One region of the Orrella dioscoreae genome, then DNA from elsewhere that is predicted to be linked to it. Evidence: predicted binding sites of a transcription regulator. Region 1 holds the regulator's gene; the other holds the start of a gene.
What was found. Region 1 encodes LexA, which represses DNA repair genes until DNA is damaged. Its sites were predicted from a motif close to ACTGTATNNNNATACAGT; they were not measured.
Positions count from the first base shown of each region.

Region 2: the regulator LexA is predicted to act here: its motif matches at 3,886-3,903, upstream of imuA (translesion DNA synthesis-associated protein ImuA).

Region 1 is NZ_LT907988.1:2,040,809-2,047,985, reverse strand. Features, by position in the region: gene ODI_RS09585 (amino acid aminotransferase) at 1-944, shown strand, start outside; gene ODI_RS09580 (mandelate racemase/muconate lactonizing enzyme family protein) at 1,042-2,196, opposite strand; gene ODI_RS09575 (Bug family tripartite tricarboxylate transporter substrate binding protein) at 2,234-3,226, opposite strand; gene ODI_RS09570 (LysR substrate-binding domain-containing protein) at 3,348-4,310, shown strand; gene lexA (transcriptional repressor LexA) at 4,414-5,064, shown strand; gene ODI_RS09560 (RNA-binding S4 domain-containing protein) at 5,097-5,498, opposite strand; gene lon (endopeptidase La) at 5,598-7,177, opposite strand, start outside.
Region 2 is NZ_LT907988.1:2,681,315-2,688,491, forward strand. Features, by position in the region: gene ODI_RS12555 (SDR family oxidoreductase) at 1-765, shown strand, start outside; gene arfB (alternative ribosome rescue aminoacyl-tRNA hydrolase ArfB) at 998-1,414, opposite strand; gene ODI_RS12565 (NRDE family protein) at 1,476-2,315, shown strand; gene ODI_RS12570 (alkene reductase) at 2,372-3,454, opposite strand; gene ODI_RS12575 (ArsR/SmtB family transcription factor) at 3,478-3,774, opposite strand; gene imuA (translesion DNA synthesis-associated protein ImuA) at 3,929-4,636, shown strand; gene ODI_RS12585 (Y-family DNA polymerase) at 4,566-6,044, shown strand; gene ODI_RS12590 (error-prone DNA polymerase) at 6,061-7,177, shown strand, end outside.

The DNA.
Region 1 (7,177 bases):
GCGAAGGCTCGCCGCTGGTCGCCGAAGGCCGCGTGCTGACCGTGCAGACCCTGGGCGGCACCGGCGCCCTGAAGGTCGGCGCCGACTTCCTGCGCGCGTTCCTGCCCGACGCCAAGGTCGCCATCAGCGACCCCAGTTGGGAAAACCACCGCGCGCTGTTCGAACGCGCCGGTTTCGACGTCGTCACCTACGCCTATTACGACGCGGCCACCCGTGGCCTGAACTTCGCCGGCATGACCGACAGCCTGCGCGCGCTGCCCGAAGGCAGCATCGTCGTGCTGCACGCGTGCTGCCACAACCCGACCGGCGTGGACCCCACCGCCGAGCAGTGGGCTGAAATCCTGGAAATCGTGAAGGCGCGCAAGCTGGTGCCCTTCATGGACATCGCCTATCAAGGCTTCGGCGACGGCCTGGAGCAGGACGCCCAGGTGGTGCGCCGCTTCGCCGACGCCGGCCTGACCATGCTGATCAGCTCGTCGTTCTCGAAGTCGTTCTCGCTGTACGGCGAGCGCGTGGGCGCCCTGACCGTCGTGGCCGGCAACAAGGAAGAAACCGGCCGCGTGCTGAGCCAGGTCAAGCGCACCATCCGCACGAACTATTCCAACCCACCCACTCACGGCGCCAGCGTCGTGGCCGCCGTGCTGAACTCGCCCGAGCTGTTCAAGCTGTGGGACGAGGAACTGGCCGGCATGCGCGACCGCATCCGCCTGATGCGCCAGGAACTGGTGAACAAGGTGAAGGCACATGGCGCCACGCAAGACCTGAGCTTCGTCGTGAAGCAACGCGGCATGTTCTCGTACTCGGGGCTGTCGGCGGCGCAGGTCGAGACGCTGCGTGAAGAATCGGGGATTTATGCGCTGTCGACGGGCCGTATCTGCGTCGCTGCGTTGAACAGCCGCAATATCGACGTCGTGGCGGCCGCGATTGCCAAGGCATTGAAGTAATCCCGCCGTCTCCGGCAGGACAGGCAAAAAGGCCCCGAGGGGCCTTTTTGCTTTTTGGGCGGGGCGCCGCCGTCGGCACGAGGGCGCCCGCCCCGGCTCAGACGTCGACGCGATAGCGTTCGATCACCTCGGGCCGCAGGCGGATCCCCAGGCCCGGGGCTTGCGGCACGGCCATGTAGCCATCGCGGATGTCCGGAAAACCCTCGGGCAGCTCCCACAACAAGGGGTCGCGCTGGCGATTCGCGAAAATCTCCACGAACAGTGCGTGCGGGTTGGCTGCCATCAGGTGGATGGCGACCTGGGGCTCTTCATGGTGCGCCATCTCCACATTCATGAACCGCGCCATGTCGGCCACGCGCTGCCACTCGGTGATGCCGCCGCACAGCGTCACGTCCAGGTTCAGGATGGAGACACCTCCCTTGGTAATGAGATCCCGGCAGGCCCGCCCGGTGATTTCCCCCTGACCCACGTTGATCGGTATGGACGTCTTGGTCGCCAGCAGCATCAGCCCGTCGGTCTGGTCATACCATTTGACCGGCTCCTCCATCCACCGTACGCCCAGATCAGCCTTTTCCATGGCCACGCAGAACTTCACCGCGTCCAGCGGATGCCAACCCTGGTTGGCATCCACGGTGATGACGAAATCCTTGCCCCCCGCCTTGCGAGCCGCCCGCACCCGCTCGAAATCCTCCTCCAGGGTGGCACGCCCGACCTTCATCTTGATGCCGATGCAGCCGGCCTGGCGCACGCTTTCGACTTCCTTCGCGATGGCCACCGCCGGATCGCTGCCGTCCTTGGGGTAGTAGCCACCGATGGAGATGACTGGCACCCGGTCGCGCACACCCCCCAGCAGCTTGTAGACCGGCACGTCGTACAGCTTGCCGCGCGCATCCCACATCGCGTTATCCAGGCAGCTGATGGCCTGCAGCAGGATGCCACGCGGGTGCATGTCCAACTGATGCAGGCCACGATTGCCCAGGTCCAGGTCGATGTTAAACATCGCCTCCCACAGGCGCTGGAAGTCGCGCACGTCCTGTCCCTGGAGCAGCGGCCCCAGATGATCGCGAATGACCTGGACGATCTGCGCCTGGGTGTGGAATTCATCGCCGCCGTAGGTTTCCCCCACCAAGCCGTTTTCCAGATGGACGCGGGTGATGATGGTGGGGCGGGTGGCAACCTGATAGGTGCCGCCCTTGAATACCTCCTGGAGCTGCATGTCCAGCGCAATGGCCTCGACGTGTTCGATCTTCACTGTGTCTCCTTGTTTCCGATGAGAGATGGGCGCGGTATCACTGCGGGTCGATACCGGCTTCGCGCACGACGCGCTGCCACTTTTCCTGCTCGCTGCGCATGAAGCGCCCCAGCGCGTCGGCACTGACCGACTCGGCGGGCAGTACTTCAATGCCCTGCTTCTCCAGCGATTGCACGTATTCCTTGTCGGCCAGGGCTTCGGCGTAGGCCTTTTGCAGGACGTCGATCACGTGCGCCGGCGTGTCGGCAGGCGCATATAGCCCGTACCAGGTCGAGGCGAGAAAACCGGGCACTTCCTTTTCCGCCAGCGTCGGGACGCCGGGAAACAGCGCCATCCGTGCCTGCGAGGTCAGGGCCAGCGCGCGCAGGCGCCCGCCCTGGGTCTGCGGCAGCGAGACATTGGTCTGGTCCAGCATGGCGTCGATCTGGCCGCCCATGAGGTCGGCCATGGCCGGGCCCGTGCCCTTGTAGGGCACGAAGGTGTATTGCACCTTGACCACCGACGCGAGATGTTCGGCAGCCAGGTGGGAAGACGAGCCCACGCCCGCCGTGCCGAAGGTGAGCTTGCCCGGATCCTTGCGGGCCGCCTCGAACAGGTCGGTGGCCGTGCGGTAAGGCGAATTGGCGCCCACGAGCAAGGCCATGGGCGTGTCGGGGAAACGGAACACGGGAACGAAATCCTGGTTGGGGTCGTAGCGCAGCGACTTGAAGAGAGACGGCGCGGCCGCCATGGTCCCGATATGGCCCACGAACAGGGAGTAACCGTCAGCCCTGGCGCGCGCGACCTTTGCCGCGCCGATCGTGCCGCCGGCGCCGCCCAGGTTCTCCACCACGATCGATTGCCCCAGCGCGGCGGAAACCCGTTGCGCGACGTTCCTGGAGACTGCGTCGGTGGGGCCGCCTGCCGCAAAGGGCACGAGCCAGGTAATGGCCTTGGCGGGATAGGTTTCCTGCGCGGCAGCGGTGCCGATGCCGCATGCGGCCAGCGCGGCCAGGAGCAGGCGCTGGACGGTGGTGGTGGACGATGTCATGGTGTCTCTCCCGATATTGTTATGGCCTTGCTCGAAAAGGTGACCAAGGCATGTCCGCATATCGTATCGGCCACGAAACCTTTTAGAATCCCCGAATCCGGAACTTCTCAATACACGATTCGTGGCCGATCACCAGCCCTCGCTCGTCGACCTGCACCTGTTCACCGAAGTCATCCGCCTGGGCAGCTTCGCCCGCACGGCCGACGAATGGGGCATGTCGCCCTCCTACGTCAGCAAACGCATCGGCATCCTGGAACAGGATCTGGGCGTGCGGCTGCTGCATCGCACCTCGCGGCGCCTGAGCGCCACCGCGCAGGGCGAGCAGACCTACGAATGGGCCCGGGAAATCCTGGGAAATGTGCGCCAGTTACGCGACGCGCTGGCGGACGAAGTGTCGGAGCCCCGGGGCCGCTTGCGCGTCAGCTCCAGCTTCCGGCTGGGACGCAATCACGTCGCCCCCGCCATTTCGCTGCTGGCGAAGCGCTATCCCAAACTGGAGGTATCGCTGACGGTGCTGGACCGGCCGGTGGATCTGCTGGAAGAGGGGCTGGACCTGGACATTCGTATCGGCGGCGTGCCCGAGCCGCATCTGATTGCCCACCGTATCGCGCATAGCCACCGCCTGCTGTGCGCCGCGCCGTCCTACCTGGAAGCGCGCGGCATGCCGCAACAATTGGACGAACTGTGCCGCCATAGCTGCCTGGTCTTCCGCGAGCGTGACCAGCCCTTCGGGAATTGGCGGCTGGTCGGCCCCAAGGGCCTGGAGACGGTGAAGGTGACGGGCACGCTTTCCTCGAACAACAACGACATCATTCGCCAATGGGCGCTGGATGGCCACGGCATCGTGCGGCTGGCGGATTGGGATTGCGCGCTGAGCGTGCAGAAGGGAGAACTGGTTCCCGTGCTTCCCGCGTATCGCTGGCCTGCCGATATCTGGGCAGTCACGCCGGGCAGGCTGTCGGAGTCGGCCAAGATCGGCGTGTGCGTGCGCTTTCTGCGCGAACAGCTGGCCAACGGCCCTTACGCGCTGCGGCCGGCAGGCATCCCCATGCCCGGCCAGGCAGCCTCCGACAGCGCCCTGTGAGGGCGCGACGGGCTTGGCGCCAGCCGCTCCCGGCGGCCATCGCTTGCAATCCCCCTGCGCATGCCCCACAATCGAGCCTGTATACATATACAGTACGAGAAACATGGCCGCCAAGCTCACCGCCCGTCAGCAGGAAATCCTGGATCTCATCCGCCGCACGCTCGCGCAGACGGGCTTCCCGCCCACGCGCGCCGAGATTGCCCAGGCGCTGGGCTTTCGGTCGCCGAATGCCGCGGAAGACCATCTGAAGGCCTTGGCGCGCAAGGGGGCCATCGAGCTGACCGCCGGCGCCTCGCGCGGCATCCGGCTGCTCAACCAGGCGCCCGAGCCGGTGCAGGCCCTGCTGCCCCACCCGGCCCTGGCACAGATGCTGCTGCCGCTGGTTGGGCGCGTCGCGGCAGGCAGTCCCATCCTCGCCACCGAGCACGTCGAACGCGAGGTGGGCGTGGATCCCGGACTCTTCACGCAGACGCCGGACTACCTCCTCAAGGTGCGCGGGCTCAGCATGCGGGACGCCGGCATTCTGGATGGCGACCTGCTGGCGGTGAAGCGCACCCCGGAAGCGCGCAATGGCCAGATCGTGGTGGCGCGTCTCGATGACGACGTCACCGTCAAGCGCCTGCAGCGCAGCGGCTCGCGGATTGCGCTGCTGCCGGAAAATCCCGACTTCGCCCCCATCGAGATCCAGCCCGGGCAGGATTTCGTGCTCGAAGGCATTGCGGTCGGCCTGATCCGCACGCAACCGCTGCACTAGGCAACACACGCCGCGCACGCCGCCACGGCAGCCTAGTCGCGGTGACGATAACGGTCCAGGTCACGCCGTTCCCGCTTGGTGGGACGGCCGTGGCGGTCTTCCTCAGGCTCCGGCTGCCAGCGGCGCGCCTCTTCCCGCAACAGCCTTGCGGCAATGCTCTCGGTCGTTTCGTCGTACAGCAGGCGCGCCAGCGTGGCCGAGCCGCGCTTTTCCGCCAATCCCCGCACGATCACCACCCACTGCTGCTGGGCCTGCCCGGTGATGTCGATGCGGTCATCCCGCCGAACGATGCGCGCAGGCTTGGCCCTTGCGCCATTGACCAGCACCCTGCCCGCTTCGACCGCGGCGCTGGCCAGCGACCGGGTCTTGTAGAAACGCGCCGCCCATAACCACTTGTCGATACGCACGCCGTGGCGTTCGTCCTCCTGCACCATCCCGGCTCCTCGCCTGCTCTCAAATGAAAATCCCCGCCTTCCTCGCAAGAAGAAGGCAGGGATCGAATCGCCAGCCTTGGGCCGACGCCCAGGCCGGGATCAGTGCTTGATGACGGGGTCGGCGTCGGCCGGCTTGCCGGCAGCCACCACCGACTCGGCCTTGGCGGGCTCTTCCTCGGGCAGCGGCGTGGGCAGGCGTTCCAGCGCCTTTTCCAGCACCTTGTCGATCCAGCGCACCGGCACGATCTCGAGGTGGTTCTTGACGTTGTCCGGGATCTCGGCCAAGTCCTTCACGTTTTCCTCGGGGATCAGCACCGTCTTGATGCCGCCACGGTGGGCTGCCAGCAGCTTTTCCTTCAGGCCGCCGATGGCCAGCACCTCGCCACGGAGCGTGATTTCGCCGGTCATGGCGACGTCGGCGCGCACGGGGATCCTGGACAGCGCCGAGACGATGGCCGTCGTGATGGCGATACCCGCGGACGGACCGTCCTTGGGCGTGGCGCCTTCCGGCACGTGCACGTGCATGTCGTGCTTCTCGAACACGCTGTCGGCAAAACCCAGGCGGCGGGCGCGGGCCCGCACGACGCTGCGCGCAGCCTCGACCGACTCCTTCATGACGTCGCCCAGCGAACCCGTGCGCTGGATGACGCCCTTGCCGGGCATGTCGGCGACTTCGATGGTCAGCAGATCGCCGCCCACTTCCGTCCATGCCAGACCGGTGACCTGGCCGACCTGGTTTTCCTTTTCGGCCATGCCGAAGGAATAGCGGCGCACGCCCAGGTAGTCGTTCAGGTTGTCGGCGTTGACCTTGACCTGCACGACGGGCTCGGAGGCCTTCGCGCCGTCGGCCTGCGACTGCGTGAGCAGCTGCTTGACCACCTTGCGGCAGACCTTGCCGATTTCTCGCTCGAGCGCGCGCACGCCGGCTTCCCGGGTGTAGTAACGCACGATGTCGCGGATGGCCGATTCGTCGACAGCCAGTTCCTCGGGCTTCACGCCGTTGTTCTTCATCAGCTTGGGCAGCAGATGCTCGCGGGCGATGTGCACCTTCTCGTCCTCGGTGTAACCCGACAGACGGATGACTTCCATGCGGTCCAGCAGCGCCGGCGGAATGTTCAGCGTGTTGCTCGTTGCCACGAACATCACATCCGACAGGTCGAAGTCGACCTCGATGTAGTGGTCCTGGAAGGTGTGGTTCTGTTCCGGATCCAGCACCTCGAGCAGCGCCGACGCGGGATCGCCGCGGAAGTCCATGCCCAGCTTGTCGATCTCATCGAGCAGGAACAGCGGGTTGCGCACGGCCACCTTGGACATGTTCTGCAGGATCTTGCCGGGCATCGAACCGATGTAGGTGCGGCGATGGCCACGGATCTCGGCTTCGTCGCGCACGCCGCCCAGGGCCATGCGCACGAACTTGCGGTTCGTGGCCTTGGCGATGGACTGGCCGAGCGAGGTCTTGCCCACGCCGGGCGGGCCGACCAGGCACAGGATGGGCGCCTTGACCTTGTCCACGCGCTGCTGCACCGCGAGATACTCGAGGATGCGTTCCTTGACCTTCTCGAGGCCGTAGTGGTCGTCGTCCAGCACCTTCTCGGCGTTGGAGAGCGAGTTGTTGACCTTGCTCTTCTTCTTCCAGGGAAGATTGATGAGCGTGTCGATGTAGTTGCGCACGACGGTGG
Region 2 (7,177 bases), 640 kb from region 1:
CGAGGCGCACAAGTGTGGGGGCTGCGCCGCAGCCTCCCGCCCGGCCCTGCCCCGCTTTCCTGGATCGCCGCCGATTTGCGCCAGCCTGCCACCCTGGCCGCGCTGCCGCCCGGCATCACGCACCTGGCCTACCTGCCCACGCCCGGCGCGCGCAGTCCCGAGGCCTATCGCGGCGTGTTCATCGACGGCCTGCGCAACCTGATGGCCGCGCTGGATCCGGCCACCTTGCGGCGCGTGGTGCTGGTGTCGTCGACGGCGGTGTATGGCGAACACGAAGGCGCCTGGGTGGATGAACTGACGCCCACCGGACCGCTGTCATTCAATGGAGAGATCCTGTGCGAGGCCGAGGCCTGGCTGGCCGCGCAGCCTGTGCCCAGCGTGTCGCTGAGGCTAGCCGGCCTGTATGGTCCGGGGCGCCTGCAACTCATCGCGCGCCTGCGTGAAGGACGCGCCCGCGCGCCCCGGCATCCGGTGCACTGGGCCAATCGCATGCATGTGGATGATGCGGCGGGCGCGCTGGCGCACCTCTTGAACCTGCCTGACCCAGCGCCGGTGTATCTCGGTTGCGACGACACGCCCTTGCCATTGCACGAGCTGTATGCCGCGCTGGCGGAAATGGCCGGCGCCCCCGCGCCTGGCGAGGGCCCGGCGCCGGGCGCGGTAGGCAGCAAGCGCCTGTCCAACGCCCGGCTGCGGGCCAGCGGCTATGCCTTGCGCTGGCCCGATGCACGGCAGGGGTATGCCGCGCTGCTGAAGGACGCGTGACGCGGCTGCGCCTCGGGTGCTTCAGGATGCTGGCTGGCGTCGCAGGTCAGAAGACGCCGAACAGCCACAGCAGCAGGATGATGGGAATGGGAATGCCGATAAGCCAAAGCAGGATGCCGCGCATGGTCTTCTCCTCTGTGTGAAATCCGAGCACCCATGGTGCCCGCTTGCGCCGCGCCTTGCCTGTCCAAAGGCGTCAAGGCAATTCAAGCGGATACATCTGGCGCGGCGCTCAGTCGTCCTGCACCCTGCCGCGCAGGCGCTTGGTCTGCCCATGCGCGACCTTGCGTTGCACCCGCCGCCGCTGCGAGGCGCGCGTGGGCCGGGTGGCATGCCGCGGCGCGGCGGGCGTGGCGGCCGTGCGCAACAGCGCCAGCAGGCGATCGAGCGCGTCGCCGCGGTTCTTTTCCTGGCTGCGGAAGGACTGGGCCTTGATGATGATGACGCCGGCCTGCGTGACGCGGTGGTCGCCCAGGGCCATGACGGCATCCTTGAACCATTGCGGCAGCGCCGCATTGGCGAGGTCGTAGCGCAGGTGCACCGCGCTGGAAACCTTGTTCACATTCTGGCCGCCCGAGCCTTGGGCACGGATCATGCCGTAGCTCAGGTCGTCGGGGTCGAGCGACAGCGTATCGGTAATCGGGATCATCTTCGCATTTTGCTACAGTGCCTCGTCGCCGTCTTGCCCGCCGCCGTGCCTTTTCCGTCCCATGTGCCTTGCCGCCTTCGCGCTCAACGCGCGGCCCGACCTGCCTTTCGTGCTGATCGCCAACCGCGATGAGTTCCATGCGCGGCCCACCGCGCCCGCAGCCCCCTGGGCCGGGCAGCCGGGCCTGGTGGCGGGCCGCGACCTGTCCGCCGGCGGCACCTGGCTGGGCATCGCCGCGCCAGGCCGCTATGCGCTGCTGACCAATTACCGCGACCCCAGCCACGTGCTGCCCGATGCCCCTTCGCGCGGCGCGCTGGTGCAGGGCTTTCTGTCAGGCACGGACAGTCCGCGTGATTACGCGCACGCCGTGCATGCGCGCGGCGCGGACTACAACGGCTTCAATCTGGTCGTGGGCGATGCGCAAGGCGCCTGGTATGCGGGCAACCGCGATGGCGCGCCGCGCGCCCTGGCCGATGGCGTGCACGGCTTGTCCAATCATCTGCTGGATACGCCCTGGCCCAAGGTCGTGCGCACGCGCGAGGCCCTGCGGGCCTGGCTGGCGGAGGGCGCCTTGCCGCCCTCTCCTGCCGACGAGGCGCCGGACCTGCGCGCGCTGTGGCGCATCCTGGCCGACCGCCGGGCGCCACCCGACGCGGAATTGCCCGACACCGGCGTGGGCCTGGCGCGCGAGCGCCTGCTGGGCAGTCCGATGATCGTCAGCAAGACCTACGGCACGCGCTGCGCCAGCGTGCTGCTGCTGCGTCCCGGCGTGGGCCTGTCCTTGCACGAGCTGCAATACCGGCCCGATGGCTCGGCGGGCACGCAAGCCGACTGGCTGCTGCCCGCCGATACACGGCTGCCGGCGGGCGTGGCCGTGGCGCTGACGCGCCAGCCCGGTTAAGCCCGCCGGCGCTTGCGGCCTGGCTTGCTGACTGTGCGCCGACCTACTGCGTCGACTTACTGCGCCGACGCGGCCTCCGCCAGCGCCGGATAGTCGGTGTAGCCGTTATCCGGACCTTCGCCTTCCAGGGGCGCATAGAAGGTCTCGGCGCGCGGCGCGTTCAGTTCGGCGCCGGCCGCGAAACGCTCGACCAGGTCCGGGTTGGCGATGTAGAGCTTGCCGAAAGCCACGGCATCCGCCTCGCCCGCGTCCAGCACCTGTTGCGAGGTCTCGGCCGTGAAGGCTTCGTTGGCGATATAGACGCCGCCGAAAGCCTGCTTCAGTTGTGGGCCGATGCGCTTGTCGCCCAGCGACTCACGCGCGCAGATGAAGGCGATGCCGCGCTTGCCCAGCTCGCGCGCCACATAGGTGAACGTGGCCAGCGGATCGCTGTCCGACATGTCATGCGAATCGCCACGCGGCGCCAGGTGCATGCCCACGCGGTCCGCGCCCCACACGTCGATGCAGGCGTCGGTCACTTCCAGCATCAGGCGCGCGCGGTTTTCCAGGCTGCCGCCATAGGCGTCGGTGCGCGTGTTCGTGCCGCTCTGCAGGAACTGGTCCAGCAGATAGCCATTGGCGCCGTGCACTTCCACGCCGTCGAAGCCCGCGAGCTTGGCGTTTTCCGCGCCGGTGCGATAGGCCTGCACGATGCCGGGGATCTCGCTGGTTTCCAGCGCGCGCGGGGTCACGAAGGGGCGCTTCGGACGCAGCAGGCTGACGTGGCCGTCGGGCTGGATCGCGCTGGGCGCGACGGGGAGGTTGCCGTCCAGCAGCTCGGGATCCGAGATGCGGCCCACGTGCCACAGCTGCAGGAAGATGCGTCCGCCCGCGGCGTGCACGGCCTCGGTCACGCGCTTCCAGCCTTCCACCTGCTCGGCGGACCAGATGCCCGGGGTGTCGACGTAGCCCACGCCTTGCGGGATGACCGAGGTGGCCTCGGACAGGATGAGGCCGGCGCTGGCGCGCTGGGCGTAGTACTGCGCCATGAGCGCGTTGGGCACGCGGCCGGCGGCGCGCGAACGGGTCAGCGGCGCCAGGACGATGCGGTTCGGCAGGGTCAGCGCGCCGACCTGGAGGGGATCAAAAAGCGTGGTCATGCTGCAATCCTTCTGGGTTCAGTTCAGAGATCACGCGCGGACTGCGCCAGGAACTCCTGGATGAGCGCCTCGTTGCGTGCATAGAAAATCCACTGCCCCACCTTGCGGGCGGTGATCAGTCCTGCGCGCTGCAGGATGGCCAGGTGCCCGGACACGGTGGACTGCGACAAGCCCGTGCGCTGGTCGATGCGCCCCGCGCACACGCCCATGTCCCAGGGGTGGTCCTGGGCTTCGAAACACTGCTCCGGGGTTTTCAGCCACGTCAGGATCTGGCGCCGCAAGGGGCTGGCCAGGGCTTTGTGGATGGCGTCGATATCCATGGTGTCGGTAGGTGTATATCTGGATTTTCCGAATCTTAGTTCGGCTTTTTCCGATATACAACCCTGTGCGCAACAGGGTTGCTGTACGGCCTCGGCTTACGTTCACGGAATACTGTATATTCATACAGCCTTATTTTCAGTTCCTCATCTGTCCATGCCCCGGCCCGAACACATCCATCCCGCCCTCTGGCGTGGCTCGCAACTGGCCACGCGGGCCAGCGCGTGCCTGCCCGCCGGACACGCGGCGCTGGCGGCGGAATTGCCCGGCGGCGGCTGGCCCCTGGGCAGCCTGACCGAGCTGCTGCCCGAACGCCACGGCGTAGGAGAAATCCGGCTGCTGCGCCCGGCATTGGCGGCCGTGCCCGCGCATCGCCGGATCGTGCTGCTCTCGCCGCCCTACGCCCCCCACCTGGCCTGCTGGCATCACTGGCGGCTCGACCCTGCGCAACTGCTGTGGCTGCACCCCGCCCACGACCGCGATGCCTTGTGGGCCGCCGAACAGGTGCTGCGCAACGGCCAGTGCGGCGCGTTGCTGGCCTGGCACGACCCGGTGCCGCTGCCTGCCTTGCGGCGCCTGCACCTGGCGGCGCAAGGCAGCGACATGCTGTTCGTGCTGATGCGCCCGCCCTCCACCGCCGCGCAGGCCTCGGTCGCGCCCCTGCGCGTGGCGCTGGCGCCGGCGCGCGGCGGCGTGGCCGTCACGCTGCTCAAGCGCCGCGGCCCGCCTTGCGCGCGCACCCTGCACATTCCCCTGGACAACCGCCTGCCTGGCCTCGACACCCTGTTTCCCCATGTCCCTCTGGATCAGCCTGCACCTGCCCCAGCTCATGCTGGACGCCTGCCGCACGCGCTGGCTCAGTGAGCCGGCCGCCTGGGCATTGCTGTCGCGCGAGCGCATCGTCGCCTGCAGCGCCGGCGCCCGCGCGCTGGGCCTGGCCGAAGGCATGCGCCGCAGCGGCGCATCCACGCTCGCCCCGCAAGCCACGCTGCTGGAACGCGATGCCGCCAGCGAACAGGCCCTCTTCGACGCCGCCGCGCTGGCCGTGCTGCCCTACACCCCGCAAGTGGTGCAATACGCCGACCACACGCTGCTGCTGGACGTCACGGCCAGTTTGACGCTCTTCGGCGGGCCACGCGCCCTGCTGCGCGCCACGCGCCAGGCCGTGCGCGCCTGTGGCCTGCAGGTGCAGGCAGCGCTGGCCCCCACGCCGCATGGCGCCTGGCTGCTGGCCCGCCACGCTGCGGCACGCGCCCGGCGCGCCACGCTCAAGCCCGCCACCTTGTCCCGCCGGCTGGACGCCCTGCCCTGCGCCTTGCTGCCCGAGGCCGAACCCTTGGCCGACTGGCTGGGCGGCATCGGCTGCCATACCCTGGGCGCCTTGCGCGCCTTGCCGCGCGCGGGGCTGCAACGCCGCAGCAGTCCCGCGCTGATGCGCGCGCTGGACGCGGCCTATGCGCCCACGCCGCTGGCCACGGACTGGTTCGTCCCGCCGCCCAGCTACCACATCCGCCACGACCTGCTGGAACGGCTGGAACACAGCGAAGGCGTGCTGCACGTGGCGGCCCGGCTGCTGGAAGGCCTGTGCCGCTGGCTGCAGGCCTGCCGGCTGGCGGTGACAGGCCTGCGGCTCACGCTGATCCACGAACGCCGCCGTCACGCAGGCCCGCAGGAACAGCCCGACACCTGCCTGGCGCTGGCGCTGGCCGAACCCGCCTGGCAATTGCCGCAACTGCTTGCGCCCTTGCGGGAACGCTATGCGCGCCTGCCCTGGGCCGGCCCGGTCGTGGCCGTGCAGCTCGACACCCAGGCGCTGGCGCCGCAGGCCCCGCCCAGCGCGCAGCTCTTTCCCGACCCAGGCGGCTCGCCCGCCGATTTCCGCCGCCTGCTGGACCTGCTGCGCGCACGCCTGGGCGACGCGCGCGTGCTGCACGGGGCCGCCGTCGCCGACCACCGCCCCGAGAACGCGAATGTCTGGGCCGGCGCGGACTCGCCCCCCTGCCGCCAGGGGCTCGCCCCCACGCCCGGCGAGCGTCCGTTCTGGCTGCTGGACGTTCCCCAGCCCCTGCCGCTGCAACAGGACCGGCCCGTCCATGGCACGCCGCTGCGCCTGGTGCGCGGCCCCGAGCGCATCGAAAGCGGCTGGTGGCACGGCGCCTTCGTGCTGCGCGACTATTTCGTGGCCGAGGACGCGCACGCCGCGCGCTATTGGATCTTCCGCGAGCGCGGCCAGGCTGCGCCGCGCTGGTTCCTGCACGGGCTCTTCGCCTGAACCGGGGGCCTGGGGGATGCGCGACACGTCCACGCCGCTGTCCGGCCTGCTGTCCGGTCAACTCCCCGGCTATGCCGAACTGCATTGCCTCTCGAACTTCTCTTTCCTGCGCGGCGCCTCGCATCCGGAAAGCCTAGTCGAGTACGCCGCGGAACTGGGCTATGCGGCGCTGGCCCTCACCGACGAATGCTCGCTGGCCGGCGTGGTGCGCGCGCATGTCGAAGCGAAGAAGCTGCCCGGGGACAGGCCGCTGAAACTGCTCATCGGCAGCGAGCTGCGCCTGTCGCCGCGTGCCGGCCATCCCGGCTGCACGCTCGTCGCGCTGGCGCAGGACAAGGAAGGCTATGGCAACCTGTCCGAGCTCATCACGCTGGCGCGCGGCCGCGCCCCGAAAGGGGAATACCGGCTGCACGCCGACGACCTGGATGCCCCTGCCGCCGCGCATGCCCATCTGCGCGGACTGCCCGGCTGCATCGTGCTGCTGTCGCCCGAACGCGGCACGCCGCTGGAAGACCTGCTGGCGCAGGCGGAATGGACGGCGCGCACCTTCGGGCCGCGCGCGCGCATGGCCTTGACGCTGCTGCATCATCCGCACGAAGACACCTATCGCGCCGCGGTGGAAACCGCCGCGCGCCGCCACGGACTGCCACTGGCCGCCACGGGCCGCGTCGAGATGCACACCCGTTCGCGCAAGCCCTTGCACGACACGCTGGCCGCCATCCGTCTGGGCCAGCCCGTGCATGCCTGCGGCTATGCGCTGGCGCCCAATGCCGAACAGCACCTGCGCACGCGCCAGCGCCTGGCCGCCAGCTATCCGCCCGAGGCCCTGGCCGAGACCCTGCGCATCGCGCAGGCCTGCACGTTCTCGCTGGACGAGCTGCGTTATGAATACCCCGAGGAGATCGTGCCTGCCGGGCACACGGCGGCGTCATACCTGCGCAAGGCCACGCGCGAAGGCGCCGCCCAGCGCTATCCCCAGGGCGTGCCGCCTGCCGTGCAAACCCAGATCGACCACGAGCTCGCGCTCATCATCGACCTGAAATACGAAGCCTATTTCCTGACGGTGCACGACCTGGTGCAGTTTGCCCGCTCGAAGCACATCCTGTGCCAGGGCCGGGGCTCGGCCGCCAATT